DNA from 3 places in the Gordonia sp. w5E2 genome. Region 2 is predicted to be linked to each of the others. Evidence: riboswitches for the same ligand, from Rfam matches in the RefSeq annotation. Region 2 holds a riboswitch; each other region holds the start of a gene.
The links. A riboswitch is a leader RNA that binds a small molecule or an ion and turns the genes downstream of it on or off. The one in region 2 is predicted to bind S-adenosylmethionine.
Positions count from the first base shown of each region.

Region 1: linked by a shared signal. The riboswitch ahead of RND64_RS00515 (amino acid ABC transporter permease) and the one ahead of RND64_RS07445 (bifunctional o-acetylhomoserine/o-acetylserine sulfhydrylase) in region 2 are both predicted to bind S-adenosylmethionine.
Region 3: linked by a shared signal. The riboswitch ahead of RND64_RS19155 (aminotransferase class V-fold PLP-dependent enzyme) and the one ahead of RND64_RS07445 (bifunctional o-acetylhomoserine/o-acetylserine sulfhydrylase) in region 2 are both predicted to bind S-adenosylmethionine.

Region 1 covers NZ_CP144213.1:118,975-128,930, forward strand. The annotation lists gene RND64_RS00480 (DUF2075 domain-containing protein) at 1-359, shown strand, start outside; gene RND64_RS00485 (P-loop ATPase, Sll1717 family) at 374-1,873, shown strand; gene RND64_RS00490 (vWA domain-containing protein) at 1,944-3,206, opposite strand; gene RND64_RS00495 (NUDIX hydrolase) at 3,303-4,013, shown strand; gene RND64_RS00500 (hypothetical protein) at 4,273-4,764, shown strand; gene ggt (gamma-glutamyltransferase) at 5,020-6,981, shown strand; gene RND64_RS00510 (polyketide cyclase) at 7,001-7,462, opposite strand; SAM riboswitch class IV at 7,613-7,730, shown strand; gene RND64_RS00515 (amino acid ABC transporter permease) at 7,753-8,751, shown strand; gene RND64_RS00520 (amino acid ABC transporter ATP-binding protein) at 8,787-9,572, shown strand; gene RND64_RS00525 (transporter substrate-binding domain-containing protein) at 9,661-9,956, shown strand, end outside.
Region 2 covers NZ_CP144213.1:1,626,874-1,636,829, forward strand. The annotation lists gene RND64_RS07435 (hypothetical protein) at 1-1,202, shown strand, start outside; gene metX (homoserine O-acetyltransferase MetX) at 1,252-2,400, opposite strand; gene RND64_RS07445 (bifunctional o-acetylhomoserine/o-acetylserine sulfhydrylase) at 2,430-3,752, opposite strand; SAM riboswitch class IV at 3,815-3,962, opposite strand; gene RND64_RS07450 (cutinase family protein) at 4,274-6,064, shown strand; gene RND64_RS07455 (MFS transporter) at 6,149-7,459, shown strand; gene bfr (bacterioferritin) at 7,469-7,954, opposite strand; gene RND64_RS07465 ((2Fe-2S)-binding protein) at 8,050-8,241, opposite strand; gene RND64_RS07470 (exodeoxyribonuclease III) at 8,386-9,231, shown strand; gene trpS (tryptophan--tRNA ligase) at 9,301-9,956, shown strand, end outside.
Region 3 covers NZ_CP144213.1:4,234,665-4,244,620, reverse strand. The annotation lists gene RND64_RS19165 (aspartate aminotransferase family protein) at 1-920, shown strand, start outside; gene RND64_RS19160 (isochorismate synthase) at 985-2,085, opposite strand; SAM riboswitch class IV at 2,252-2,365, shown strand; gene RND64_RS19155 (aminotransferase class V-fold PLP-dependent enzyme) at 2,382-3,710, shown strand; gene RND64_RS19150 (hypothetical protein) at 3,707-4,210, shown strand; gene RND64_RS19145 (phosphatase PAP2 family protein) at 4,281-5,468, opposite strand; gene RND64_RS19140 (hypothetical protein) at 5,480-6,769, opposite strand; gene RND64_RS19135 (alkaline phosphatase D family protein) at 6,839-8,548, opposite strand; gene RND64_RS19130 (phosphatase PAP2 family protein) at 8,905-9,956, opposite strand, start outside.

The DNA.
Region 1 (9,956 bases), 1.5 Mb from region 2:
AACGACCATGGAACAACCCAAAGTCGACGCGTCACGGTGATGCGCCCGGCCGTGAACTGTGGGCGACTGACCCGGCTGGCTTCCGTCAGATCGGATGCGTTTACACCGCTCAAGGATTTGAGTACGACTACGGCGCTGTCATTTTCGGTCCCGACCTGGTGTGGCGCAACGACCGCTGGGTCGCGCGGCCGGAGTACAACTTCGACAACCAGGTCAAGAAGGCCGACCATGCCTCGTTCGATCGTGCGATTCGGAACACCTACAAGGTGCTGCTGACGCGCGGCATGCGGGGGATGCGGATCTACTCGACGGACCCGGAAACGCAAGAACTGTTGCGAGCTTTGATGGGTAGCAAGTGAACGACGATGGCTCCGTGGGGGGAGCAGATTCTTTCGACTCCGAAGGGGCTGGACTCGAGGCTGTCGATAATGTTGGTGGTCTCGAGGCTGAATTCGATGAACTGCTGGAGGACTGCTTTGAAACTCACCCAGCATACTTGGAAGTTTTAGATATGCGGGGTTTCCTTGTGCTTGGAAGAAAAGGCACAGGGAAGACTGCGATGTGCAAGCAGTTGACCTCAGGGCGTGACCCCGAGATCTTAGCAAAGAGTTTTACTCTGCAAGACTATCCTTGGCGTCACGACAATCTCCAGGATGGCCTGAAGATCCCGGAGAACATGCGGTATACTTCCGCATGGAAGTACTTTCTGCTGCTGCGGGCAGCGGAACTAGTCGTCGAGAATGAAAGCTGCCGGCGATGGGATGCGCTTTCGAGTGGATCCATCAAAAGCCTGAAAGAGTTCATAGCTGATGCATATGGCTCAAAAAAGCCAAAATTCTCCAAGCTGTTCAATAGTGGCCGTAAAGCATGGAAAGCAAAAGGCGTTAACGCTGGGCCAAATATGTTGCACCTAGCGGGAGAACGTGAGGAAGTCTATATTCCTCCTCATATACAGGAAGTAAACAGGTTGATCGAAGGGCAAGTCCTGTCAAGTATGGATCCCGATATTCAGTACCTCCTGTGCTTTGACCAACTTGACGAGGGCTTCTCTGTTGCAGACCCTAGGTACATGGCCATGCTGGCGGGCTTAATACGAGCGTCGCGAGAGCTTTTCGCAGCATCCAAACAAGCTGGACTGAAGTTCAGTCCGGTAATATTCCTACGAGATGATATATACGATTCTCTCACCTTCGATCGAAAGAACCAAATCACAGAAAATTCTTCCATACGTCTACGTTGGAACTCGCTGCCGCCGAACGATGGGAACAATCTAAAAGAACTGGTAGAGCGTCGTTTCACTAGCGTACTGAACGCGGACGCCCAAGATGTTCTATGGGAAGATATCTTTGACTCCGGGGAATTGCAAGACGATGAATCCAGCCCCTCTTCGGTATTCAATGAGATATGTGAAAGCACTCTCATGCGTCCTCGAGACGTAATAAAGTTCCTCAACGACATGCTGGCTCACCTGCGGACTCAAGATCACATGCACGGGACTTACTTCGATAATGATTGCCTCGATTCCGCGAGGGAAAGTTACTCTCGGTACTTACTGGAGGAGACTAAGGACGAAATTGCCGGCGATCGTTCCATTCCCAATCAAATTTGGAGAGTCCTAGAGGATGTTGGTAGTGAACAGTTCGGCTTCGACCGATTCGAAGAGGTATATCTGGGCTACTGGAGCTCAGGTGACAGCGGCCCGATCGATGTGCTTGAGAATCTCTTCGAGCATTCTGTTCTAGGGTTCCTAGAAAATATCAACGGGCAACTGTCTGCGGTGTGGCGACATTCTGAACCGGATGCCAAATTCAAGCGGAGCGCAACGACTTTCCGGGTCCATCGGGGATTTCGCGAGTCGCTGGGGTTGTGCTAGAAAGTAGTATCCGATTCGTATTGGCGGAGCGACGTATTGGGTTTGAGGTATGTCGCTTCAAATTTCTCACTTACCGTCGACCACGCTTCCGGTTGCTCAGGTGGTACGAGTCCCGTGTCCGCTTCGAGACGTACCCGGCGCTGCCTGTGGCCGCGACAGATCCCAACTCCTCGATCATCTGCAGTTCGTCGTCGATCGCCGAGCGCTCAGGTGCAGAAGCGAGCAGCGCAGATGAGATCAAGCTCTGCCTCGAGGCATCGAGGAACGCACTTCCAGCATCCAGGTCGCCGCGCTCGTATGCCTCGGACGCCCGGAGCTTCGCTGCCTGGCCCTCCTGATACAGCTTCTCCGACTGTACGGTCGGGTTCGGTACGCGGCCAGCAGTCTCGTCGCCGGGCACCACGTTCACCGTCACCGGGAGCGTCACCGTGTGCTCGGTCAGCGTTGCCGACTCGACGTACCGCAGCTCGAGTTCGGCGATCTGCGCGACCCCCAACCCCGACACTCCGTCAACGGCCAACTTGAGCAACAGCTTTCGTTTCTCAGACCCGTACAGGTCGCCAAGTTCGATCGACACTTCGCCGTCGGCGACTTGGTGTGCGGGAAGGTCGTTGTACAGACTCAGCTGCACTTCCGGAACGAACCGCACCGTCAGTGTCACGGCCTGCACCGCCTTGGACAGCAGACCCTCCACCTCGCCGGAGATCGCAGATCCGGCGGCGTCGGGATTCTCGGCGAACACGTGATTCCCGTTGCCGGAGCGCGCGATTGCCGACAGCAGCGTCTCGTCGTATCCGGCGCCGTAGCCGAGCGTCGAGGTAACGATCCCGTCGGATGCAGCCTTCGACGTCAGCGAGGCGAACTCGTCGACCTCGCAGATCCCACTGTTGACGTGCCCGTCGCTGACGACAAGCACCGTGCCGCCGCGAATCTTGGATGCTTTGGCGGCGCGGCGCAGTTCCTGTAGGCCGCGCAGGTATCCCGAGGACAGATCGGTCATCCCGCCAGCGAAGATCGCGTCGACGAGTTGAGTGGCCTGCTGTTTGTCGGACAGTGGGCCGGCGGGCACGGCGACTTCAGCTTGGTCGTCGAACGTGACGACGCCGAAGACATCCTGCGGGTCGAGCCGTGCGATCACGTCCGCCAGCGCCTTCTTCGCGCCATCGAGGGGGGCGCCGTTCATCGATCCACTGCGATCCAGAACGATCTGCAGCGCGGACCGCGGGCGGTCGACGACTGGCGCGTCAGGAGCCTCGAGTTCGATGAGAACGGAAACCTCGTCGGCGGACTCATGCGCGACGACGTCGACATCGAGGGCGGTGGAGAACTTCATGATCTGCTCCTGATTCCCGCCCGGATGAACAACCAAGGCGACTTTGCGCGGAAGTGCGATTAGTAGTTTGCGCGAAACTTCGAATAGTGTCAAGGGGTGGCTACCGGCTCCGACTCGCGCCTCGCGGACCACCCGCGCCCGAACGTCGCCGTCGACATCGCGGTCCTGACCGTCGTCGACGGACAGTTACACGTTGTGGTGCAACGAGATTCAGACTCCGGGCAGTTATCGCTACCTGGCCGTTTTATCCGAGAGCGACGCACCGTCGACCAGACTGTGCGTGAGGTCCTTGAACTCAAGCTGGGGCTTTCACCCGATCACGTCCGACCGCACCTGCTCGCGGTCTTCAGTGATCCTGACCGAGATCCCCGCGGGTGGACGATCTCGATCGCACATGCCGTCGCGCTTGCTGCTTCAGCGCTGACGGACGTCGTCGGAGAGCTTGCTCCGCTCGACGCCGATGGGCATCTCGCGTCGGGGGAGCGGTTGCTCTACGACCATGACGAGATCATTGCATCTGCCACTGACAATCTGCGCGAGCGATATGAGGACCGCCCCGACCCCGACAGCCTGCTTCCCGAGCCGTACACGTTGTCGGACCTGCGCGAACTGCACGAGGCGATCCTTGGTCGACGCCTCATGCGTGACTCGTTCAATCGCCGCGTGCAGCCGTTGTTGGAACCCAAGGTCGACGGCCTGGGCGTTCCGGAAACGCGTGTCGGCGGTGGACGGCCAGCGAGGTTGTTTATGAAGAGTGCGCCGCCATCAGCGACGTTCGGATGGAAGCTGCCGAGTAAGGACGAGTGACGCAGCGAATACCCTTCTGCTTGCTTCGTGGAGAGCCTCAGCAGCCAACGGGTCCGCTCAGAACTCGCCCAAGACCCGAAGGTTCGACGCCGAGCGGCGTCCGCACTCCATTCGGGTTGAGGCCTGACAAGGTGTACTTCGAAAGCCCGCACTAGATCCGTGTCCTCTGTTCGTTTGCCGCTCCGCGCTTTCTTCCCCGCAATAGATGTCGGCGGCGCAGAATAGCCGCTAGCGAAAGACGAACAAAGGAGGGTGGATCATGTCGGGTGGCGGCAACGAGTCAGAAACAGGCGGCAAAATTCCTTCAGGAGAGCAGCAATCCGCTGCGTCGAAGTCTGACAAGTATGAGGGTTTCAATCCATTCACCGATTCGCGATTCAGGTTCGGGCTGTGGGCCGTCGGGTTCGCAATGGCAGGAATCGTCGGAATTGTGGTTGCGGCAGGAATTCTGTTCAACGACACCTCGGGTGTCGCTGTCGTGGGTTCTGCAGCGGGGGTTGCGGGCGCGGCTGTTGCAGCCTATTTCGGCCTATCGGCGACGGCAGAGGCATCAAAGGCCGTGGGCGCTGCGACTGCTACGGCCATGCAAGCGAACTCGGACAGTCAAGCAGCGACAAACGCGGTGAAAAACGCAGCCGGCAAAGCTGATGCGGCGGCCCAAGCAGCCGAAGGGGCGTCTGCCGCCGCTGTTCGCGCGGCTGACGCGGCGGACGAACTCGCTAAGTTGATGGCTGGTCGCAGCGAGACATGACAGGTGGTCAACGGCGGGCGGTTGGGCGATTCTTCGATAATCAGAATCCCGACAGAAGCGAGTTGTCTCTACTTCTGTCTGAACTGGGCCATGACGCAGAAGGGCTTCTGCCCACTGAATGATTCGGCCTACACACGTAGTGAATTCGCGTGTTCGAGCGACACGGCGCTGGCCGTCCCGGCTGCACTGTCTCGCCACTGAGCGATTCAGCCGCATTCACACGAACCGGACCTCGCTGCCCTACGCTCGAAAGGTATGCGCCGTCCACCGCACACCCGTCCGCTCCTCCGCGCCGCAGCGCTGGCCATGGCGCCCGCGCTGATCCTCGCGGCCTGCTCGTCGACAAACGACGACGCTGCCCATACGTCCGTCACCTGCGGCGAGATCCCGACGGGCACACAGATCGACTCCAGCGCGGCGCCAAAGTCGTCGCAGGACATCTCGACTCGACCCGAAGCTGCCACCGGCTATCGCACCGGGATGCAGCCGGTGCAGACCAACACCTACGCCGCGGCGACGGCCAATCCGCTGGCCACCAAGGCGGCGTGTGAGACGCTGCGGGACGGCGGTACTGCAGCCGACGCGCTCGTCGCAGCGCAGATGGTGCTGGGCCTGGTCGAACCGCAGTCGTCCGGCATCGGTGGCGGGTCTTTCGCTCTCTACTACGACGCCGCCAAGCACAAGGTCACCGCTTTCGACGGCCGCGAGACCGCTCCGGCGGCAGCCACCGAGGACTACCTGCGCTACATCAGTCCCACCGATCAACGTGAACCGATTCCGAGCGCGCGTGCATCAGGGCGCTCCATCGGTGTCCCCGGTGCCGTGCGCATGCTCGAGGAGATCCACGACGACTACGGTCGCACCGCCTGGAAGAACCTCTTCGATCCCGCAGTCAGCCTGTCCGACAACGGCTTCGACATCTCACCGCGACTCGCCACCGCAATCTCCGAATCGGCCGACGACCTCAAGGCCGACGACGACGCGCGCTCGTACTTCCTCAATCCGGACGGCACGCCGAAGACCGCGGGAACACGACTGACCAACCCCGCGTACGCGAAAACGTTGGGCGCGTTGGGAACCGACGGTGCGCAAGCCCTGTACACCGGAGCCATCGCCGACGCGATCGTCGCGAAGGCCGGCTCGACGTCGAACGGTATGACGCCGAGTCTCCTTACCACCGACGACCTCAAGAACTACAAGGCTATGCGGCGCGAACCAGTCTCCACCGAGTATCGAGGCCACCGCATTGTTGCGATGCCCGGACCGTCGTCGGGCGGCATCACTGTCGCCGCGACGATGGGCATCCTCTCCAACTTCGACATTCCGTCGATGGGGCCGACCGGCGTCGACCGCGACGGCGGGCACCCGAATCCCGAAGCGGTGCATCTCATCAACGAGGCCGAACGCCTCGCCTACGCCGACCGCGACAAGTACATCGCCGACCCCGACTTCATCCCGTTGCCGGGCAAGGGTGTTGCGACGATGCTCGATCCGACCTACCTGAAACAGCGTGCGGCACTGATCAAACCGAACACGTCGCTGGGTAAGGCACAACCCGGAGATCTCGGTGAGGTCCCGCTCGGTTCCTACACAGGCACAGAACACGGAACCAGCCACATCACCGTCGCCGACAAGTACGGCAACGTGGCGTCGATGACGACCACCGTCGAATCGGCGTTCGGCAGCTTCCACATGGTCGACGGCTTCATCCTCAACAACCAGCTCACCGACTTCTCCGCGGAGCCGCGCGACGACTCGGGAGCGCTTCTCGCCAACCGGGTTTCGCCGGGCAAGCGCCCGCGATCATCGATGGCTCCGACCCTCGTCATGCAGCCGGGAGCCAATGGTGAGCCGGACACCTTGACGGCCGCGCTCGGATCGCCCGGAGGCTCCGTGATCATCCAGTTCGTCGTGAAAACGCTTGTCGGAATGTTGGATTGGAACCTGAACCCGCAGCAGGCGGTATCGATGATCGACTTCGGCACAGCCAACACCCCGACGTCGAATGTCGGTGGCGAACATCCACTGGTCAACACTGCCAACGACGGCGCCGACGATCCGCTCGTCAAGGGACTGCGCGAACGCGGAGAGCAGGTGTCGGTCGACGATCAGTCGAGCGGGCTCAGCGCATTGCAGCGCTCAGGTAACGGCTGGGTTGGCGGGGCTGATCCTCGCCGGGAGGGCGCCGTGATGGGCGACGACGCGTCGTTGAAGTGAGGTCGACGTCGGCGGGACGCTAATGATCCTCAACCGTCCGCGCCAGAATCCCGAGTGTCGCGCGCAGCCCGGCCTCGGGGATGATCGGGAACCGGCCCTTGATGTCCTCGTTGGTCACGCGGCTCCAGTCGTAGTACGACGTGACCAGCGTGCCGTCGTCTGTCGGTTCGAGCCGGTAGCCGTAGCGGTGATCGAGTGGCGGTCGTACGGTTCCGATGATCGTCCATTCGATCCACCGGTCCTTCTCGAAGCCCGTAATGATCACCCGTACGTCGTATTTGCCCATCGGGAGGTCGTTGAGCGACTCGCGATCCATGTGAACGACGAACTCGTCGTCCACAGCGCTGACGGGCGATCCTTCCGCACTTTGCAACATGCCTGAGCTGTCGATGGCGACGTGACCTCCTGGCGAGGTCAAAAGCTCAAAGATCGCCGACGGTTCGGCATGGATCAGACGGGTGATCTCGAACAGCTCGGCCATCAGGTCTCCTCTTTTCGACGTTGTGCCCACGATATGTGTTGCACCAGAGTCGACGCCTCCGCGAACAACCCGACCTTCCACTTCGCGACCCTAAGAATCTCGCAGATTCATACCCTCGGCGCGACGGCGGCGCAGCACTAACGTGGCGTCGGTTATGAGTGTCAGCGCCCAGCCCTGGCTTGCTGGCCAGCAACCCTCCGTCGTGGTGGGGTGCTCCAGGTGACAACCCGACGGAAGCAGGCACTCGCCGCTGCCGTAACAACGACACCGAGGAACGAAGACCGATACCTGTGACAGCTGAACTTTCCGCTGCGCACTCGCGTCCGCTGACCAGCGAACCGCGTGACGCAGAACTGCTTTCGGCCAAGCTGGTCAAGGCGCGTAAGCCCGGCCAGTGGGTGAGTAGCGCCGTCGTCCTGGTTCTCGCAGCGATGCTGGTGCACACGCTCCTGACCAACCCGCGGTTCCAGTGGGATGTGGTCGGCGACTACTTCTTCCATGCATCAATCCTGCGCGGCCTCGGCCTGACCTTGTGGTTGACTGCGTCAGTCATGGTGTGCGGCTTCGCATTGGGGATTCTGCTCGCCGTGATGCGCTTGTCGTCGAACCCCATCTTGTCGACGCTGAGCGCAGGCTACGTGTGGTTGATCCGATCGATTCCGCCGCTTGTCCAGTTGCTCTTCTGGTATGAGCTGGCCTCGCTGTATCCTCAACTGTCACTAGGGATTCCGTTCGGTCCGGAGTTCGTCAAAGCCGATACGGCGCACTTGTTCTCGGGCGTGCTCGCTGCGTTCGTCGCACTGACCCTCGATGTCGCGGCGTTCGCAGCCGAGATCGTGCGCGGAGGCATCCTCTCCGTCGACCGTGGTCAGGCCGAGGCCGCAGAAGCGTTGGGGCTGAGTCGGTATCGCATCTTCCGTCGAATCATTCTGCCGCAGGCCATGCCGGCGATCGTCCCGGCGTCGGGCAATCTGCTCATCGGGCTGCTCAAGGCGACGTCGATCGTCAGTGTGATCGCCGTCCAAGACCTGCTCTACTCCGTGCAATTGATCTACCAGCAGAACTACCTGATCCTGCCACTGCTGCTGGTCGCGACCATCTGGTACATCATCGTCACCAGTGTGCTCTCCGTCGGGCAGTACTTCGTCGAACGTCACTACTCGCGCGGCAATCGCCGACCGCAACAAGGGTTCTGGACGACGATCCGGGAGAACTTGCCGCTGTTCGGGCGAGTGCGCACCGACCTCCGCAGATTTGATCGTCGTAACGAAGGTGCGGTGGGCGCGTGAGCTTTGCGACGACGCGCCGCGGGAAAACCGCAGCCCTGCGTGACGATACGGAGTACGACGAGACGCTACCTCTCGTCCGAATCCGAGGACTGCGCAAGAGCTTCGGACTCCACAAAGTCCTCGACGGCATCGACGTCGACGTCCCGAGGGGCACTGTGACGGTGTTGCTCGGACCGTCGGGCTCGGGTAAGTCGACGCTGCTGCGCTGCATCAACCACCTCGAGAAGCCCGACAGCGGCTTCGTCGAGGTGGGCGGTGAGATCATCGGATACCGGCCTTCGTCGGGAAAGCTGCACGAACTGTCCCATCGTGAGATCGCGCGTCAGCGTTCCACGATCGGGATGGTCTTCCAGCAGTTCAACCTCTTCGGTCATATGACGGTGCAGCAGAACGTAATCGAAGGACCGTTGGCCGCGGGCATCCCGCGCGGCGAAGCCGTCGCACGAGCCGGCGATCTGCTCGAACGTGTCGGCATGGCCGGACGCGAAAGTGCCTACCCGCGCCAGCTCTCCGGCGGTCAGCAGCAACGAGTCGCCATCGCACGAGCCTTGGCGCTCAAGCCACGCCTCATGCTGTTCGACGAACCGACAAGCGCGCTCGATCCCGAACTCGTCGGCGAGGTCCTGGCCGTGATCCGTGATCTCGCACGCAGCGGTATGACCATGGTGATTGTCACGCACGAGATCGGATTCGCCCGCGAAGTTGCCGACCAGGCGATCTTCCTCGACGGCGGGCGCATCGTCGAATCCGGTGCTCCCGCAGAGATTCTCGACGACCCGCAACACGAGCGGACAAAAGCGTTTCTCTCCGCGGTGCTGTGAGACTGCGCGAGGCCGGTTACGGCAGATGCATTTCCTCCTGCCGTAACCAGTTACCAGACAGATGAATTCAGACAAGGGGACCAGAACGATGAAGCACCGACCACGTATTCTCGCCCTGTTGGCCGCCAGTGCTGTGGTCGGGAGCATTGCGCTGAGTGGTTGTGGATCGTCGTCGGACGACACGACGAGCTCAGCCGAGGCGTCGGCCGTTCTGACACAGGACATCACCAGCAAGATCGTCAAGGACGATGCGATCAGCGCTGAACTGCCGGAGAGCGTGCGCTCAGCGGGAACCCTGACCGTCGGCACCACACAGACTCCCGGGACGTCGAGCCTGCCGCACGGCGGTGTGGTCGACGACAAGAACGTCGGACTCGATCTGGA
Region 2 (9,956 bases):
TCGGGCGGTATCGATCAGTGGTCGTCGTCGACTGCGGCGACACCGGCATGACCCTCTACACCGTCGATCCCTCGACCGGAGCGATCGGCGACATCACACACTCGCGCGCGCTGTCGGGTCGCGCCCTCGACGACGCGATCGTCCGCGAAGTGATCGACGCGGGCGCCGTGAGTGGTTCGTTCTCGAGCAAACTCAGTCGCAACGCGTTGCGTAGCGCCGTCCGAACTGCCAAGGAGGAGTCGGGCGAGCACGGCACAGCCGACGCCGCAGGCCGGTTCCGGATCGGCGATGCAACGCTCGCCGCAGCGGTTCGTCCGTTCCTGCTCGACGCTCGCGAAGAGCTGAGCCGTTACCTCGCAACGCATTCGGCGTGCGCCATTGTCCTTGTCGGTGGCCTGGCGAACCTGCCGACCATCGCCGACATGGTGCCCGAAGAGGATGCCGATGGCGGCCTCATCGAGGTCATCGTCCCGACGAACCCGGAACAGACCGCCGCTGTGGGTGCCGCGATGCTCTCGTCCGAGCAGGCGGCGGCACCGAGTCGCCTGACCTTTATGGGAGGCGGGAGGCGCAGGGGAGTGCTTTCGCCGCTGCCGATTGCTGTCGCCGCCGTGGTCATCGCGGCAGCGATGTTCACGGTGTACGCGGTGGGGTCGACCCTCACCGGGAATACCACCGACATCCCATCGCCTTCGAGTGCTCGAGTGGCGTCGATGTCGACCGCATCCGACGAAGCCGACGTCGTCCCCTCGGAGACGAGACAGGAACCGACGCAACTCACGTCGACGCCGGCCGAAGCTCCGCGCACAGCCCGGGAGGACGACGGACCCGGGTGGGCGACAACGCAACTGCCGCCGACCACGCCGTCGCCGTCGACGCTCACACTCTCCGCGCGTCCGAGTACGCCGTCGACGACTACGCGGCCACCCAGCGCCGAGACCAGTCGTCCCACCTTGCCGCTGCCGCCGGGGATCACGATTCCGCCGAATCTGCTGCCGCCGGAGTTTGCCCCGCCGTCGAGGGAGCCCGCTCCCGGCGAGCAGACACCCACTCCAGACAATCAGCAACCCTCCGGGGAAGCTGGTCCGAATGGCAATGCGTCCCAGTCGAATAACCAGCGCGGTACCGGCACGGGCAGGCAGGCGCCTGCCACCACGACCACGACGACACCGGTTCCCGGCGGACTGCTGCCCCCGCCCTGAGGTACCTGAACGCCCTGAGGTACCTGAACGCCCTGAGGTACCCGAACGTTCAGCGACGCGCGAGATCGACTGTGCGCTTGAGTAGATCGCCGATGGCGTCGAATTCGGTGAGGAATCCGTCGTGTCCGTTGTCGGACTGCACCACCTGTAGGCCTCCGACGCAATTGCCGAGTTCTTCGGCGAGCTCGACCTGTAACCGCAAGGGGTACAGGCGATCCGAGTCGATACCGCCGACGATCACCGGAACGTCGCAGGCGTTGAGTGCTGCCGTCACGCCACCGCGATCGCGCCCGACGTCGTGGTGGTTGAGTACTTCGCTGAGAATGACGTAGCTGCCCGGATCGAATCGCTCGACGAGTTTGCCCGCCTGGTGCTCGAGGTAGCTCTGCACGGCGTAACGTCCGCCGGTGAGCGGATTCTCTTGTCCCTGAGCGTCGTTCGCGAAGCGCTCGTCGAGTTCCGGTTCGCTGCGGTAGGTCAGGTGTGCGATCCGGCGAGCGATTCCCATTCCGGTCGTCGGCGACTCGCCGGTGCCGTGATAGTCGCCGCCGTGCCACGCCGGATCGGACGTGATGGCTGCGATTTGCGTTGTCTGCGTGCCGATCTGGTCGGCTGTCGCACGAGCGCCGACGGCGAGCACGAGTGCGCTTCGAACCCGTTCGGGATACTCGATGATCCACTCGAGTGCCCGTGCGCCGCCCATCGAGCCGCCCACGACCGCACCGATACTCTCGATGCCCAGATGATCCATCAGCGCGACTTCGGCGCGGACCTGATCGAGCACGGTGAGTTGCGGGAAGCTCGAACCCCACGGTCGGCCCGTGGAGTCCAGCGATGCAGGCCCGGTCGACCCGCGGCATCCGCCGAGCACGTTTGCCGAGATGACGCACCATTCGTCGGTGTCGACTGCCGCGCCGGGACCGATCAGACCGTCCCACCAGCCCGGGGAGGGGTGAGCGGCATCTGCGGGTCCGGTGACGTGTGAGTCGCCGGTCAGGGCGTGCAGCGTGAGGATGACGTTGTCGCGGGTAGGTGACAATTTTCCCCACCGCTGAAAAGCGAGGGTCACGTCGTCGATCTGCTCACCGTTGTCGAGTGAGATCGACCCGAGACGGGCGCTGAGCATCTGGCCGTCCGGGGCGTTCTCCCAGTCTGGCCGTTGCTCTGTATCCGTCTGCGGGTCGATGCTCACCGACACAGGTGTCCTCGCTCCTTGCTCTGCGTTGTTTACTTGGCTGCTTCGAAACCCCGGTCGAGGTCGGCGAGAATGTCGTCGATTCCCTCGATGCCCACCGCGAGGCGGACGAGGCCGGGGGTGACACCCGCGGCGAGTTGCTCCTCGGGGGTCAGCTGGCTGTGGGTGGTCGATGCGGGGTGGATCACCAGCGAGCGCACGTCACCGATGTTGGCGACGTGGCTGTGCAGCGTGAGCGCCTCGACGAACCGCTTGCCCGCGTCGACGCCGCCTGCGATCTCGAAGCCGATGACCGCACCTTGGCCCTTCGGCGCGAGCTCCTGGCCACGCTTGTACCAGGGCGACGACGAAAGGCCGGCGTAGTAGACCTCTTCGACCTGCGGGTTGTCGTTGAGGTACTCGGCGACGCGCTGCGCGTTGGCGACGTGGCGCTCGACCCGCAGGCTCAGGGTCTCGAGGCCCTGGGCGAGCAGGAATGCGTTGAACGGCGAGATGGCTGCACCGGTGTCGCGGAGCAACTGCACGCGGGCCTTGAGCGCGTACGCGGGAGCGCCGAGATCGGCGAAGACCGCACCGTGGTAGCTCGGATCGGGCGTGGTGAAACCGGGGAAGAGGTCTTTCCCGTCGCGCTGGACACGCCAGTCGAAGGTGCCGCCGTCGATGATCACGCCGCCGATCGCGGTTCCGTGCCCGCCGATGTACTTGGTGGCCGAGTGCACGACGATGTCGGCGCCATGCGCGAGCGGATTGAGCAGGTACGGGGTGGCGACGGTGTTGTCGACGATGAGCGGCACGCCGTTGCGGTGTGCAACCTCCGAGATGCCCTTGATGTCGAGGATCTCGTTGTTCGGGTTGGAGATCGACTCGCCGTAGAACGCGCGGGTGTTGTCGCGCACGGCAGCCTGCCAGGAGTCGAGATCCTCGGGATCCTCGACGAAGGTGACCTCGATGCCGAGCTTGGGCAGCGTGTAGTGGAAGAGGTTGTACGTTCCGCCGTAGAGTCGCGGACTCGACACGACGTGCCCGCCGTTCTCGACGATGTTGAGGATCGAGTACGTCTCCGCGGCCTGACCCGATGCGACGAGCAGCGCGGCGACGCCGCCCTCGAGAGCGGCAAGACGCTGTTCGACGACATCCTGCGTCGGATTCATCAGCCGCGTGTAGATGTTGCCCGGCTCGGCAAGGCCGAACAGGTTCGCGGCATGGGTGGTGTCGTTGAAGGTGTACGACGTGGTCTGGTAAATCGGTAGCGCGCGGGCGTTGGTTGCCGCGTCGGCTGACTGGCCCGCGTGGATCTGCTTGGTCTCGAAACTCCAGTTGTCGGCTGGGTTCTGGTCGACGTCGACGTCAGACATTGAATATGCGTCACTTTCTACGGTCGGCAGGGCACGACGACCCTGTTGGGGTCCGACCTTCGGACCCGCGCTTGCCGGGGACCCGAAACCATCTTCGATGGAGATCATCGAGGAGCGGGGTCCCACAACCCGGTCATCACCCGGAGCACCCCACCGCGGTTGGAGGGTTGCCGATCAGCGAGCCGGGGCTTTGCGCTGATACTCATGACCTGGCGTCAAGGATATAACACGGTCGAAATGAAGTGAGAACCCTCCGACGCAGGCTGGTTCTTGGGCTGGACAAGGCGTCGTTGCGGCCGCGGTGCTCCTCGGCGGCGAATGGCCCCGAAGAATGCCTTCTCGTGTAGTCCGAACAGTCGAATTTGACGTTCTTTATCGACGGTTCGCCGCGCGATCGTCGGTTTCTGCCGTGGCGTGGGTCACAGACTTCTACGATCCGATCATTCGCGAGGGGTCGGCAAACCCGGACGCCGACCATGTCGCGATGACACGGCAGAACCGGCCGGATTGGTGGAGAACGCATGGGTGGTCACTTCGGTTTCAGGCGATCGATCAGGGCGGCGAGCACACTCGGACTCGCCGCAGTCGCAGCGGTTCTCCTCGCGATAGGCCAGACTTCCGGCGCGGGTGTCGCGCGAGCCGAGGCCAGCGCCGATTGCGGCAACGGCGCACTCGTCTTCGTCGGCGGTACGTGGGATCCCCAGGCACATTTGCTCGACGGCGTCACGCGTCAGCCGCAGTACGCCGGCTACACCGTCGAGCGCGTCGAGTATCCGGCGTCGATTTGGCCGTTGGGTGCCTTCGGCTTCGACGACAGTCAGTCGCAGGGCGTCGCGGCAACGATGTCGACAGTGGCGAGCTATCAGGCGCAGTGTCAGGGTTATCCGGTCGTGATCGTCGGGTACTCGCAGGGCGCGGGAATCGCCGGCGACGTGCTCACCGGCATCGGCACCGGCAATACTTCTGGCCACGAGATCTCACCGAGCAAAGTTTCCGGACTGCTCTACTCCGATCCTCGGCAGGCAGGAACTCTCTACGGACAGGGCATCGAACGCGTTCTGATCGGCGTGATCCCCGGACTGACCATGGCGGGCGGACGCGGCGTCGACGACTTCGGCGGAATTCCGGTGACCTCCGTGTGCTTCACGGGCGATCCGATCTGCGACCTGCCCGATCCGCTCCACGATCCGCTCGGTGCCCTCGATGGCTTCGCGGGTTACTGGGTCAAGCATGGTCTGTACCCGCTCTACATGTATTTGGCAGCGACCAACGGGGCCCTGTGGGACGCATGGGGAGTCAAGCCGTTGCACTGCGACAACACCACTGGCCAGGTCAGTACGTGTCAGCTCGTCGTGCCGTCGTCGGCGTGGGTCCTCACCCAGCAGTTCGTCGACAAACTCGGTCTCGGTTGGACCGTGCCCGACCTCGTGAGCAAACGGTGGAGGTTCCCGGACATCCTCGGCATCACACTGGCCGACTTCCAGCCGCCGATCCGGTGGGCCATGGGTTGGTTCCCGCAGTTGCCCCAACTCGGCTACGGCGGTGTACTCACCGACGTCTACACGTTCCAGGACATGGCACGAGGATTGTTCACATGGGATCCGGTGCTCTGGGGGCAGGGCGTCGACGCGTTGAGGACCAGCGTCAGGAGCATCGCGGCGATGCCGCTGAACTTCGGAAAGTTCTGGGCCTACACACTGACCGGCCGCGATGTCACGGGCATTCCCGGACCCGCGTACCGACCTTCGCTTGTCGCGTTCGAAGAGTGGCTCGCGTCGCTGCGCTCTCCGTCGACGACGACCAGCCACACCGAGTCGCTGGTGGCGCTGTCGGCATCGGAGAAGATCGCCGAAGCCTCGGGGACCGTGGTCACGGAGAAGAACGTCGGTGACCACGAAGGGCTCGGCACCACCGGAGCTGGGGTCAGCACCGGGGATGAGGGCGCCACCGGCACTGAGGGTCCCTCTGGCGGAAAAGTCGTCGACGATTCGGCCAGCGTTGGTGGCGACGGCGCAGCTGACGGGACGGGCACCGGAGCCGGGTCGACGCCTCCGACTGTCAGCGACTCGCCGCAACCCCAACCGCACCCGGGCGGGGAGTCGTCACAGCCGAGCGAGAATCCCGGCGGCGCGCAGGCGCCTGCACCAGAGTCGTCGGCGCCCCAGCCAACACCCGACACGTCAACACCCGACAAGCCAACAGCCGACACGTCGACATCTGACGAGTCGACACCCGGTGCCTCGACGCCGCATGCAACGTCGCCGGAGAGTGCGACACCGAAACCAGCGGCGGAGGGCGCACCAGCTGCCTGACTCCGGCCCCGCGAGGGGTCGGGTGTGAACGAATTCACCGTCGACGACGGAATCACGCCGACCGGGGTGCTCGTTGCAGCGGGAATGTCCTCAACCACCACGACTGAGACGAACTGGCCCGGGACGACTGGGCCCGGGACGAACAGGAATGTCGTCCACTCCAATGCCACTCGTCGGTTCGCCATGCTGGCGATGGCGCTGGGCGGTTTCGGGATCGGCACCACGGAGTTCGTCGCGATGGGCCTGTTGCCGAACATCGCGTCGTCGGTGCATGTCTCCGAGCCGACGGCGGGCTATGTTGTCTCGGCCTACGCACTCGGGGTGGTTGTCGGGGCGCCGCTCATCGCAGCGCTGACCGCGCGGATGTCTCGTCGCACGCTGTTGATCGCACTGATGGTGGCATTCACGGTCGGCAATGCCGCGACCGTGCTGGCGCCGAACTTCGGAACGCTCATGGTCGCGAGATTCGTGGCGGGACTCCCGCATGGCGCGTACTTCGGTGTCGCGGCTCTCGTCGCTGCGCACCTGGCCGGACCTCGCAACCGTGCCAAGGCGGTCGGTCTCGTTCTCCTCGGGTTGTCTGTTGCCAATGTCCTCGGTGTGCCGTTGGCGACCTGGCTCGGCGAAAGCCTTGGCTGGAGAGCAGCTTTCGTGGTCGTGGTGATCATCGGCATCGTGACGATCGGTGCGCTGTTCGTCACGTTGCCCGCACTCGACGACATGGCCGTCACCAATCCGATGACCGAACTCGGCGCCCTCACCAGGCCTCAGGTGTGGTTGACGCTGGCGATCGGCGTCGTCGGGTTCGGCGGCATGTTCGCGTTCTACACGTATCTCAACACGGCGCTGACAAGCCTCACGGGTATCTCGGTCGGATGGGTTCCGGTGGTGTTGATGGTCTTCGGCGTCGGCATGGTGGTCGGCAACCTGGTCGGCGGTGCCGCCGCCGATTCGAGCGTGCCACGCGCGATTTTCGTGGGACTCGTCGCGACAGCGGTGGTGCTCGGATTGTTCGCCGCATTCGTCGCGTCGCCGTGGGCGGCCGTTCCGCTGACCTTCCTCGTCGGTGTCAGTGCGACGGCGATGGTGCCCGCACTGCAAACGCGTCTCATGGACGTGGCCGAAAACGCTCAGACGCTGGCCGCGGCGCTCAACCATTCAGCGCTCAACATTGCGAACGCACTCGGTGCGTGGCTCGGTGGCGTGGTGATCGCCGCGGGGTTCGGGTACCGAGCGCCGTCGGTCCTCGGGGCAGGACTCGCGGTTGCCGGCATCGTCGTACTGGGTCTGGCGTTGGCTGTTGCCCGACGCACGGCTGCCCGGCACACAGCCACATCAACAACAGCGACAACAGCGACCCCGACACCTGCTGGTGCCGGGGCCGAGTCGGAGTGAGTGGCTGGTTCAGCCCACGTCGGGGGGCGTAGCGATCGTCTTCGACAGGTAGAGCGGCTCACCGAGCTTCTCGATCAGCTCGAGCTGCGTCTCCAGATAGTCGATGTGGTGCTCCTCGTCCTTGAGGATCTCCTCGAAGATCTTGGCTGTCGTGATGTCCTGCTTTTCGCGGCACAGCACGATGCCCGGCTTGAGGCGGTTGACCACCTCGATCTCGATCGCGAGGTCGGACTCGAACTGCTCGCGCAGAGTCTGGCCGATGCGGAGCGGCAGCAGCTTCTGATAGTTCGGCAGACCTTCCAGGAAGAGGATGCGATCGGTGAGGATCTCCGCGTGGGTCATCTCCTCGATCGATTCGGCCCTCGTCTTCGAGGCGAGCTCGGTCAAGCCCCAGTTGTCCTGCATCTTGGAGTGCAGGAAGTACTGGTTGATAGCGGTGAGTTCACTGGTCAACTGCTCGTTGAGTAGAGCGATGACCTCATCGTCTCCACGCATGGCATACCTCCGGTTCGGACTGATTGTGTCAGTGAACCTAGCACGCCAAAAGGCCCCGTGGGGAATATCCACACGGGGTGTTTCTGCAGGTCAGGCTAGGCTGCGCTAGTTGTGGCGACCCTTCCTGCGGTGCGAGAGGCGACGATCTGGGTGAGTCGTTCGATGCAGGTTCCGCAGCCTTCGCCTGCGCCGCAGCGCTCGCTGACGGCGTCGGGAGTTCTGGCTCCGGCGTCGCAATGCTCGTGGACCTCGTCCACTGTGACGGCCCGGCAAATACACACGAACATCTCGCACCTCGCATTCTGTTAGGCAAGGTTTACATAAAAGCTGGATGATCGCAAGGTTTGCCTTACCTTTTGGACTCGGTCCGGATTGGGCTGCGACGGGGTGCGCGGCGTCGATGTCGGTGGCTCGCCGTAGTGTGGCGAACCGTGCCAACTGCGATCACCACCGTGAATGTGAACGGCGTCCGAGCGGCCACCAAGGTGCGGTCGGAGAACAACCCGGGATTCGTTCCGTGGCTGCGCTCATCCGGAACCGACGTCGTGCTCCTGCAGGAGATCCGTGCCAGCGAAGATCAGGCCAGGGAGGTTCTCACACCTCTTCTCGACGACGGATGGCACCTGTCGATGACTGAGTCGGTCGTCAAGGGACATGCGGGCGTCGGGGTGCTCAGCACAACCGAGCCGACGGCGGTGCGCGTCGGTTTCTCCAGCGACGAATTCGATTCCACGGGAAGGTATCTCGAGGTAGACCTCGACACCGAGGGTGGAGCCGTCACCGTCGCAAGCCTCTACCTACCCAAAGGCGCTGCGGCCCCGACGGCCACCTCGTCGGACAAGGACGTGGAGAAGTTCGCCGAGAAGAAGCGATTCCTCGACGCGTTCGGCGCGCACCTGGGCTCGTTGGCACGTAAACGACGTCCGGTGGTGGTCGGCGGTGATTGGAACATCGCGCACTCCGAGCACGACATCAAGAACTGGAAGGGCAACCTGCGCAGCCCGGGGTTCCTCCCGCACGAGCGGGAGTGGGTCGGCGGATTGTTGGAGTCCGGCTGGTCTGACGTGATGCGTGAACTCCACCCCGGCACAGACGGGCCGTACTCATGGTGGTCGTGGCGCGGAAAGGCGTTCGACAACGACTCGGGCTGGCGGATCGACTATCACCTCGCCAACAAGGCCATGGCGGAGCGCACGGTGAAAGCCTTCGTCGACCGCGCCGACGCCTACGACCGCCGGTGGTCTGATCACGCGCCGGTCACCGTCGTCTTCGAGTGACCGCCGAGTAGCGCCCTGCGGGTAGCACCTCCGAATAATGAGGGGCTGCCGTCTGAGAGACTGGAAACCATGAGCGACGTCGAGAAATCACCTGCGTCGGGTACGCGGCGGCGGGTGTTGTCGGGTATCCAACCGACCAGCGATTCCTTCCACCTCGGAAACTATCTGGGTGCGGTGCGTCAGTGGGTCGAGCTGCAGGACGAGTTCGACGCCTTCTACTTCATCCCGGACATGCACGCGCTGACAGTGCAGTTCGATCCGTCGGTGCTCGCCGACCGCACACGCATGTCGGTGGCACAGTTGCTCGCCGTCGGCGTCGATCCCGCCCGCTCGACCGTGTACGTCCAGTCGCACGTTCCCGAGATCGCGCAGCTCACCTGGGTTCTCAACTGCATCACCGGATTCGGCGAGGCAAGCCGGATGACGCAGTTCAAAGACAAGGCCGCCAAGCAGGGCGTCGAGTCGTCGAGCGTCGGGTTGTTCACCTATCCGATCCTGATGGCCGCCGACATCCTCGCGTTCCAGGTCGACCAGGTACCCGTCGGCGAAGACCAACGGCAGCACCTCGAGCTCACCCGAGATCTGGCGCAGCGATTCAACAAGCGTTTCGGCAAGGCGTTCACCGTGCCGCAGGCGTACATCGTCAAGGAGTTCGCGAAGATCTACGACCTCCAGAACCCGACGGCCAAGATGAGCAAGTCGGCCGAGACCGACAAGGGGTTGAT
Region 3 (9,956 bases), 2.5 Mb from region 2:
ACGAGATTGTCTCGTTCGACCGGTCGTGGCACGGAATGACCTCTGGCGCAGCGGCTGCCACGTTCTCGGCGGGCCGGCGCGGCTACGGCCCCACGCTGCCGGGCAACTTCACGCTTCCCACCCCGAACGCGTACCGCTCGCCGTTCCGCAACTCCGACGGGTCCTACGACTGGGAAGCGGAGCTGGACTACGGGTTCGCGGCCGTCGACACGCAGTCAAACGGCTCGCTCGCCGCGTGCATCGTCGAACCGATCCTGTCGTCGGGCGGCATCATCGAACTGCCCGAGGGCTACCTCGCGCGGTTGCGGCAGATGTGCGACGACCGCGGCATGCTGTTGATCCTCGACGAGGCGCAGACCGGGCTCGGCCGCACCGGCACGATGTACGCGTTCGAACGCGACGGGGTTGCTCCGGACATTCTGACGCTGTCGAAGACTCTCGGCGCCGGGCTACCCGTCGCGGCCGTTGTGACGAGCGCGGAGATCGAAGACCGTTGTGCTGAGCGGGGATTCCTCTTCTACACCACGCATGCGTCCGACCCGCTCGCCGCGACCGTTGCCCTCACGGTGCTCGACGTGATCGAACGGGAGGGACTCGTCGAGCGTGCAGCCAAGCTCGGAGATCAGTTGCGCGAGAGGCTGATCGCGCTGCGCGACGACGTCGAGGTGGTCGGCGACGTCCGCGGCCGCGGGCTGCTGCAGGGCGTCGAACTCGTGACCGACAAGGCGTCGCGCACACCCGCGGATGCGTTGGGCGCCAAGGTGACTGCCGCCTGCCTCGAGCGCGGACTGCACATGAACATCGTCCAGCTCCCCGGCATGGGCGGCATTTTCCGCATCGCCCCGCCGCTCACGATCAGCGACGACGAACTGCACCAAGGCCTCGACATCCTGACCGACTCCCTCGCCGCGTCGCTCTGAGTGCGGGTGGTTCGGCGCGGGGGTGTGGGCTCCACGACGCGGGCACGCACCCACTACCCCGACGTCAGCCGAGCTCGTCGACGCCGAGCGCGCGCAGGACGGTCGCGAGCTTCGCCGACGTCTCGTCGAGCTCCGCCTGCGGCTCCGACCCGGCGACGATGCCGCCGCCGGCCCAGGTGTGGACATGGCGACGGTCGTCGGACAGCTCGAGCGAACGGATCGTCACCATCCACTCGCCGTCGCCCGCGGCGCCCGACCATCCGACGGCGCCCGCATAGAATCCACGACGCTCCTCGTGGGTCGAGATGAACTGTGCTGCAACATCTCCCGGTGTTCCGCACACCGCTGGTGTTGGGCTCAGCAGCAGTGCGAGGTCGAGGGCGGTGATCGTCGGATCGGTCAGCACGCCGCGAATCGGTGTTGCCAGGTGCCACATCTCGCCGGTCGAGACCAGCGACGGCTGGTCAGGCACGTCGAGTTCGCGACAGATCGGCTCGAGCGCGTTACGGAGATGGTCGACGACGAATGCGTGCTCGGCCCGGTCCTTCGTCGAGGCCAGTAGTGCCCGGCCGGCAGCGTGGTCGACGTCGGGGTCTGCTGAGCGCGCCGCCGATCCCGCATAGGGGCGGCACGTCACCTCCAGACCTTGCTTGCGCAGCAATACTTCTGGGCTTGCGCCGACGAGCCATCGAGCTCGCGGGTCGGTGTGCTCGTCGACGCTGAGGTCGACGAGAAACGCAGAGTGATCGGCGTTTCCGTACGCCAGTGCCTCGACAAGTCGATCCGGGTCGACGGGAGGTTCGACGTCGAATTCGACGGCGCGCGCGAGCACGACCTTCGACAACGCCCCCGCGTCGATCTCGTCGATGGCACGTGCGACCCGGTCCCGATGCGTCGCGGCGTCGGGAATCAATGTGACGCGCTCGGCGTGAGCAGGCTCCGGCGCTTGCCCCACGATCGCCGAACCGCTGTGCGTGATGGTCTCGGGAACCAGCAGCGCGGCGTCGTCGGCGGTCGTGAACCCGATCGCCCCGGTGACGGCGCCGATGCGCCCGGACCGCAGCGCCTCGGCAGCCTCGGTGGCGTCGGTGAATCCCGCGGACGCGCCACGCGCTCGAACGGTGCCGTGCGGCCTGGACAGGACGAAGACCTCCGAAGCTGGCATGGATTCACGCTACCGGTTGCGTGGAAGCGCAACCGCGCACAGACCGGCGAGGCCGGCGCACAGAATCGGGGTCGATAAGACGCTCGGCGATCGCACCCTCGGCCGCCTTTCGTGCACGCTGAGTGAAAGTTGACAGCTCAGCGTCGCGTCGGTGATCCTTGGAACAGGTCATGAGTGCCAGCGACAAGCCCCGGCTAGCTGGTCGGCAACCCTCCTCCGCGGTGGGGTGCTCCGGGTGACGACCTGGCCGTGCCCAGGGTGGGTACGGCAAGCGTGGATTCCGAGGAGACTATTCGATGACTGCTGTCGTCACCCGTTCGCACACCGAGTTCTCGCAGGCCAAGGCTGTTTCGCCTGCGCAGACCCCAACTATCGCCCCACTCGCCGACGTCGTCGGCGCCGCCGAATGCGCGCCGCTTTCCGACGGTACGACGGTGCGCTACGCCAACTTCGACTACGCGGCCAGCGCCCCCGCACTCACTGCGGTGGCTGATGCCGTCGCCGACTCGCTGAGCACTTACGCCAGCGTGCACCGCGGCGCGGGACATCTGTCGCAGGTCACGACGCGTCGCTACGAGGAGTGCCGCGAGACAGTTCGACGCTTCGTCCGCGGTCGCGCCGACGACGCCGTCGTGTTCACTCGCAACACCACCGACGCGATCAACCTCGCGGCGCATGTGACGCCCGGCGACGTCGTTGTTCTCGACATCGAGCACCACGCGAACCTGCTTCCGTGGGTCGAACGCAAAGACAAGTGGACACGCATCGTCGAAGTTGCGTCGACCATCGACGAGACTCTCGCGGCCGTCGAGCGCGAACTCGCAACCAAGCCCGCCGCGCTACTTGCGGTGACCGCGGCGTCGAACGTGACCGGCGAGGTCCTCCCGATCTCGCGACTCGCATCGATTGCGCACCGGCACGGCGCCCGAATCCTCGTCGACGCCGCACAACTCGTCGCTCATCGGCCGGTGTCGATCGTCAGTCACGGCATCGACTACCTCGTCTTCTCGGGCCATAAGCTCTACGCGCCGTTCGGCGCGGGTGTGCTGATCGGACGCACCGACTGGCTCGACGCCGCGCAGCCGTATCTGGCGGGCGGCGGTGCAACGGCAGACGTCGACGTCGAGGCCGGTTGCGCGTCGGTGTCGTGGCACACGGGTGCAGCGCGTCACGAAGCGGGATCTCCTAATGTGTTGGGCGCCATTGCGATTGCTGCCGCATGCGACGCGATCACCGACCTCGGACACGAGTGGATCGGCGCGCACGAGGCGTACCTGTGCGCACAACTCGACGCCGGACTCGCCGAGATCGACGGAGTCACCCCCTTGCGTGTCTTCGACGACGGCCTCGAGCGCGTCGGCATCGCAGGCTTCACCGTCGACGGCCATAGCCCGCGCGAGGTGGCGGAGTACCTGAGTTCGGAACACGGCATCGGTGTACGCGACGGAAAGTTCTGCGCGCACCCGCTTCTCGACCGACTCGGTTATCCCGACGGCGCTGTACGCGCGAGCTTCGGACTCGGCAGCTCGTCCGACGACGTCGACCGCCTGCTCCACGCGCTGCGTTGCCTGAGCGATCGCAGCGCCGACGCCCCCGACATCCACCACCGAAAGGCACACTCGTGACGATCCAATCGAGTTCTCCGACAGACGTTCTCGCCGACCAGCTCCTTGCTGCCGACACCGGCGTCATCACCATCGGCCGCCCGGCGCTGCGGGTTGCGATCGTCGGCGACGCCGGTGCCGCCGAACTGCCGATCGTCGTGCGACGTTCGACGCTGCGCGACGCCCAGCGCACTCGCTCGCTACTGCGGGCCGGCACCCGTGACACCGCGAACTTCTCGGTAGCACTGGCTGTCGAGGTTGCGATCGCACCGCATCCGGGGTCGGCGCGCGCGTCTGTCGCCTCGGTGTCGGCTGCCGGCTCGTCGGTGACGTCCGCCGGCGATCCCGCAGAGACCGTGCGCTACGTCGGTACCCCGCACGGCCTGGCCACACTGATCCGCGACATCTACGCGGCAGAGGTCGCCGACGCCGTGCTCATCGTTCCGATCGACGGCTCGGCCACCGAGCACCGCGTGCGCGCAGAGGTGCTGCCGCAGTTCGAGTCTCGCCGCGCTGCGTGATCTCGACAAGCTCGATCAGCGGGTGGGGCTCGATCAGCGGGTAACAAGCTGATCAGCGGGTGGGGCTCGATCAGCGGGCGGCGTAGGCGCGGGCGAGGTCGAGGCGCTGCCACGACTGTGCGCCGGGGCGTTGGTCGTCGAGCGGGTATCCGGCCGGGTAGGCGGTGCGCCGTAGTAGATCGGTTGCTTGTGCGCGGGTGAGTTGGGGGTGTGCGCGCAGCACGAGGTCGACGGCCGTCGGCGGTACGACGAACGCTGCACTCGGCGAGCCGATGCGCGAGAGTCCGTAGGACATGCGCTTGTTGTAGTCGGCCAGTGCGTCGGGTGTGCTGCGGTATGGTGTGTCGCGCGCGATGCACGTTGATAGTACTGCGCGGCAACGCCATTCGAGTTCTGCACGGAGTTCCTGCCCGGCAGCAACGATCAACGGTCGGAACCTGGGGTCGGCGTATCTGTCGGCGACGGCGGCGTCGGCGACCATGCGTCCGGCGATCACGTCGAGCGGGTAGTGCACGCCGAGGACGACGCGGTTGTAGCCGGCTTCGCTGCCGCGCGCGAGGAATTGTGGTGCGAGTTCGGGAATCATCAGTGCGAGCAGCCCGGTGCGGATCATTGCCGACGCGGTGTGCCCGGACGGGTACGACGAGCCGCTGGACTGCACGTCGCTCTTGGACCTGCCGGGCCGGTTGTACACCGTGATGCGGTCGGGTTCGGCCACATACGGACGGTCGTTGTCAGACAGGGCCTTCTCGACCGCCGTGGACGCAGCGATGCCTTGGCCCCGGGCGAATAGTGTGTCGAGCAGAGCCGAGACCTTGGGCAGTCGTTTGTCAGCAAGGGCCTGACGGAAATCTCTACCGAGGTTGGTGCCGAACGCATCCGACATTGTGTAGAGCTGCGTCTGCGACAAGCCGTCAATCGCGTAGCCGTCGTCGAGTGCCCGCTTCTGACGTGCCGGATCGTTCTTCGCCGACTGATTGATCGCCGCGGCCCTGTCCGAGTTCTCGGCGATCGTGTCGGGGTGGTTTTTGCGAATGTCGGTGAAGCTCGAGATCACTGGCCAATAGATGACGTCAGAGCCGTGGACGTCGGACTGGTACACCGTCGCGATCGCACCCGCGGGGAACGGCGTCGGGTTGGGTCGAGGCGGCGCCGCGACGGCCGTGGGTACCTGGGCGCCGAGGAGTGCGCAGGCGGTCAGAGCGGTGGCCGCGACGACGCGCCTGAGCGATCTGACGGGAATGTGGATCGATGACATCGAGTGTTTCCTCACTTGCCCAGGTAGACGGTCTTGTCGGCGCCCGGGTAGGGCTTACCTTCATCGGTGGTGCGGCACAACGCTTTTGTAGCACCCTGTGCGCTCGCGAGCGCCCATTCGGGTGTTGCTTTGAAAGTTCGGAGATCGTTGACGGCACGGCCCCCGTTGAACACGGCGTTGACCGAGACATCCGACAATGGGATGTAGTGGCTGAGTTCGCCGCCGGCACTGAGGTTCTGCAGCACTCCGGCAGCATAGGTCAGGCCAGGGCCGCCGATGATCGGCAGACCCGCCACCTTTTCGAATACGCCGATCAGCTCGTCCTTGTCCTTCGGGACGAATGCGTTGCTGAGGTACACCTTGCGTAGGTTGGCTCGGACGCTCTTGACGCTCGCCGCAAACGACGCCTGTTGCGATTTCGGCAGCGTCGATCCATGCGTCGCGCCGACGTAGACGACGGCCTCGTCCAGGCTCAAGCCTGCCAGCGGGCGACAGTCGTCACTCGACGGACTCAACGACTTCGCGAAGGTGGTCAGCTCAGGGCTGACGTTCACGGCGAAGGCGTTCTTGACCCTTTCCCGTTGAACCGGTTTGGTGCCGTCCCCGGCCGCCAGACACGTGCTGTCTGCCTTGTCTCCGAGGGCGTTTCCGCCCTTCTCGGCCACGGTCCCCGGCAGCTCGACGACCGTTTTCACGATCTTTCCCGCGATGGAGCCGATGATGCTGCTGACGATCGGCACACCGACGGCACCCGAGACGGCCTTCGATGCGACCTCGTCGAGGATGGTCGCGATGTTGCCGAGGACGATCGCGTCGTTTGCCTCGATCCCTACGAGAACGGTCTCGATCGCGTCGTTGAGCGTGATCGAGGAGAGCCGGTAACCGTCACGGTAGGTGCCGTTCTTGATCGACAACACCTGCTGGACCAGCGCATTGGCGCCGTGGGTGGCCTGCACGCCTTGACCTGGACTCACTTCCGACCCGCGCTGAGTGACCACGAGCGTGCTGACGGTGCTGTTGTGCAGTTGCGTGGAGAAGCGGCCGGCGGCGCTGTCGATCGTCGTTGCGGCTCCGGGCGCTCGGGCGTCGAGCGACTTGGCAACGATCGGCACGAGTTCACCGAGTGTCAGTGTGCTACCCGACCTGCATTCGGTGGGGAACGGCGCGGACGGTTGGCCGAGGGGTGCGGCATGCGCGGACGTCGCGCCGACGGCTACCGTCGCGGCCACGGCAACCGCCGTCAGCCCCGCAGCGAGGGCCAGTGTGCGCCGTGGAGTCACGGCGGAGTGCTCGGAATGCATGAGAGTCCAATCGTTGCGGGAAGTCGGCCGTCGTGAGTGTCGGTCGGGTTGTCAGAGATGGCGAATAGTTCAGGCGCGCCGTAGTTTTGGCTGTCCGACGCGTGTGTACCAACTGAAGGCGGGGTACACCGACGACGCTGGGTTCGTCACGTCCTTCACGTAGAACCAGTTCATCTGCGCGCGTGACCTGTCGATCTCCATGACTCCGAAACCGTGTGTGGTGAGCTCGACGTCCTTGATCCAGGGGTTCGCGGTCTTGATGGTCTCCTGGGCGACGTCCATGGTCGTCGTGACGGGCGCCGCGAGTGCCCTGTTGATGGCGATGGTGTCGTAGCCGCTGGCCACGGTGATGCTCGGCGGGGTGAATTCGCACGCGACCACGCGCCCGCTCGCATCCTTGCCGTAGTGGAGCACGTTGAGGGGAATCTCGCTGGCCCACGAGCTGTGGATGTCGCCGGTGACGAGCACGACACTCTTCTTGCCCGCCTTGTCGATCGCGTGCAGCAGCGCACGGCGTTCCGCTTGATATCCGTCCCACTGGTCGTTGTTGACCGTGATCCCGTCGGCGGGCAGGCCGATCTGCTTGTGCAGCCAGTCAGCGACGCGCGGGTCGGTGGTCTCGGGAATCACCAGCGGAGCCATCATCACCTCGTTGCCGATCACCTGCCAGCGCGCTGACGACGTCGTGATCGAGGTCTCGAGCCACTTGTATTGCGTCTTACCGGTGATGCTCTGGTTGGGATCGTCGACCTTGAGGTAGGACTGCTTGTCGCGGTAGGAGCGTAGATCGGGGATGATCAGCTCGGCGAGCTGACCGAAGCGGAACCGGCGGTAGGGGTGTTCGCCGTTGTCGATTGAATTGGGGCGCACCGGCATCCACTCGAAGTACGCCTTGTCCGACGCGCGTTTGCGGGCGCTCCAGCTGCCCTGGGTGAGAGTCTTGTGGTTCTCGGCGCCGTCTCGGTAGGAGTTGTTGGCGGATTCGTGGTCATCCCACATGCAGATGAAGGTGTGAGCGGCATGTGCGCGGGCGAGATCGGGATCCTGGTGGTACTTGCCCTGCCGGATCCGGTAGTCGTCGACGGTGACGGTCGCGTGGACCGGAGCGGTGGTGCGGACGGTCTCGTTGTAAGCGCCGGGATATCCGCCGGTCTCGTATTCGTAGGTGTAGTCGCCGAGGTGAAGCACGAAGTCGAGGTCATCCCGCTGAGCCATGCCGCGGTAGGAGATGAAATGGCCCGCTTCGTAATTCGCGCACGAACAGACCGCGAATCGGAGCTTGTCGATGTCGGCCGACAGCGCTGGTGCGGTCTTGGTGCGCCCGGTCGGTGAAACAGCGCCTGCCAGTGGGCCGTCGGCCACGACGAAACGATAGAAGTACCGCGTCGACGGCGACAGGCCGGCCGCGTCGACCTTGACGGTGTGGTCGCGATCGACAGAGGTGGTGAAGACGCCCGACGACACGACGCGCGCGAAGCCCGGGTCTTGGGACACCTGCCACCGGACGTTCGTCGGCTCGCCGAATCCCGACCCGGGTGTTGCCCGCGGCTCGGGAGTGACCCGGGTCCACAGGATGACGCGGTCAGACAGCGGATCTCCGGATGCCACCGAGTGCAGGAAGGCCTGATGGTGCGGCGCGGCAACCGCTTCGGATACACCGGATGCGAGCGCGGCCGCTGTGCCGGCTGCGGCGGCAGCGGTCTGCATGAGCCGCCGACGCGACATCGACGGAACAGCAGAGGTCTTCGAATCGGGCAGGCTGTGAGGTTCGCGGGTCACGAGAAGTTAGCGAAGCGGTCTTTGTTGTCCAATAGGCGAACAGCAGGCAAAGAAGACCTCATGAGACGCGTATGTGAATCCCCACTCAGTTTGTGCCGCAGCGAGTTGCCGGACGGGCGCGCGACTATGTGGTTGCGACCACACGATCCACGTGGCCGTGCCGACGAGCACCGCGTGGGCGCAGAGGCGTTGCCCCAGTTCGAGTCTCGGCGGGACGGGTGATCTCGACAAGCTCGATCGGCGGGTGGTGATCTCGACAAGCTCGATCAGCGGGGTGGGCTCGGTCGGCGGGTGGGCTCGATCAGCCGGTAGCAAGCTCGATGAGCGGGTAGCAAGCTCGATCAGCGGCCCGGGTCTCAGCGGGCGGCGTAGGCGCGGGCTAGGTCGAGCCGCTGCCACGACTGTGCGCCGGGGCGTTGGTCGTCGAGCGGGTATCCGGCCGGGTAGGCGGTGCGTCGCAGCAGATCGGTTGCTTGTGCGCGGGTGAGGCGAGGATGTGCGCGCAGCACCAGATCGACGGCTGCGCCCGGTACGACGAACGCTGCACTCGGCGAGCCGATGCGGGAGAGTCCGTAGGACATGCGCTCGTTGTACTCTGCGACGGCGTCGGGTGTGCTGCGGTATGGTGTGTCGCGCGCAATGCACGTCGAAAGTGCTGCGCGGCAACGCCATTCGAGTTCGGCGCGGAGTTCTTGGCCTGCTGCCACGATCAGTGGGCGGAAGCGTGGGTCGGCGTATCGGTCGGCGACGGCGGCGTCGGCGACCATGCGTCCGGCGATCACGTCGAGCGGGTAGTGCACCCCGAGGACGACGCGGTGATAGCCGGCCTCGCTGCCGCGTGCGAGGAGTTGCGGAGCGAACTCCGGCACCATAACGGCGAGTAGTCCGGTGCGGATCATCGCCGACGCGGTGTGCCCCGACGGGTACGACGAGCCGACGGAGAGCACGTCCTCGTCGGTCTTGCCCGGCAGGTTGTAGACCTTGATCCGGTTCGGCGCCACCTTGTACGGCCTGGGATTGTCGGAGATCTCCTTCTCGACGAGCGTCGACGACGCGATGCCTTGCCCGCGTGCGGCGAGTGTGTCGATGAGTGCGGTCACCTTCGGCAGTCGCTTCTCGGTGAGCGCTTGGCGCACATCAGCGCCGAGCTCGGTCCCGAACGCATCGGTCATGGCGTGCAATTGCTTCTGCGACAACCCGTCAATCGCGTACGCGTCGTCGAGTGCGCGCTTGCGCGATGCCGGATCATCCTGTGCCGCATTGTTGATCGCGACAGCCTTCTCCAGGTTCTCCGACATCGTGGCGGGGTGGTGCGCACGAATGTCGGTGAAGCTCGAGATCACCGGCCAGTAGATGACGTCACTGCCGTGGACATCCGACTGATAGAGGGTGGCCAACGCTCCGACCG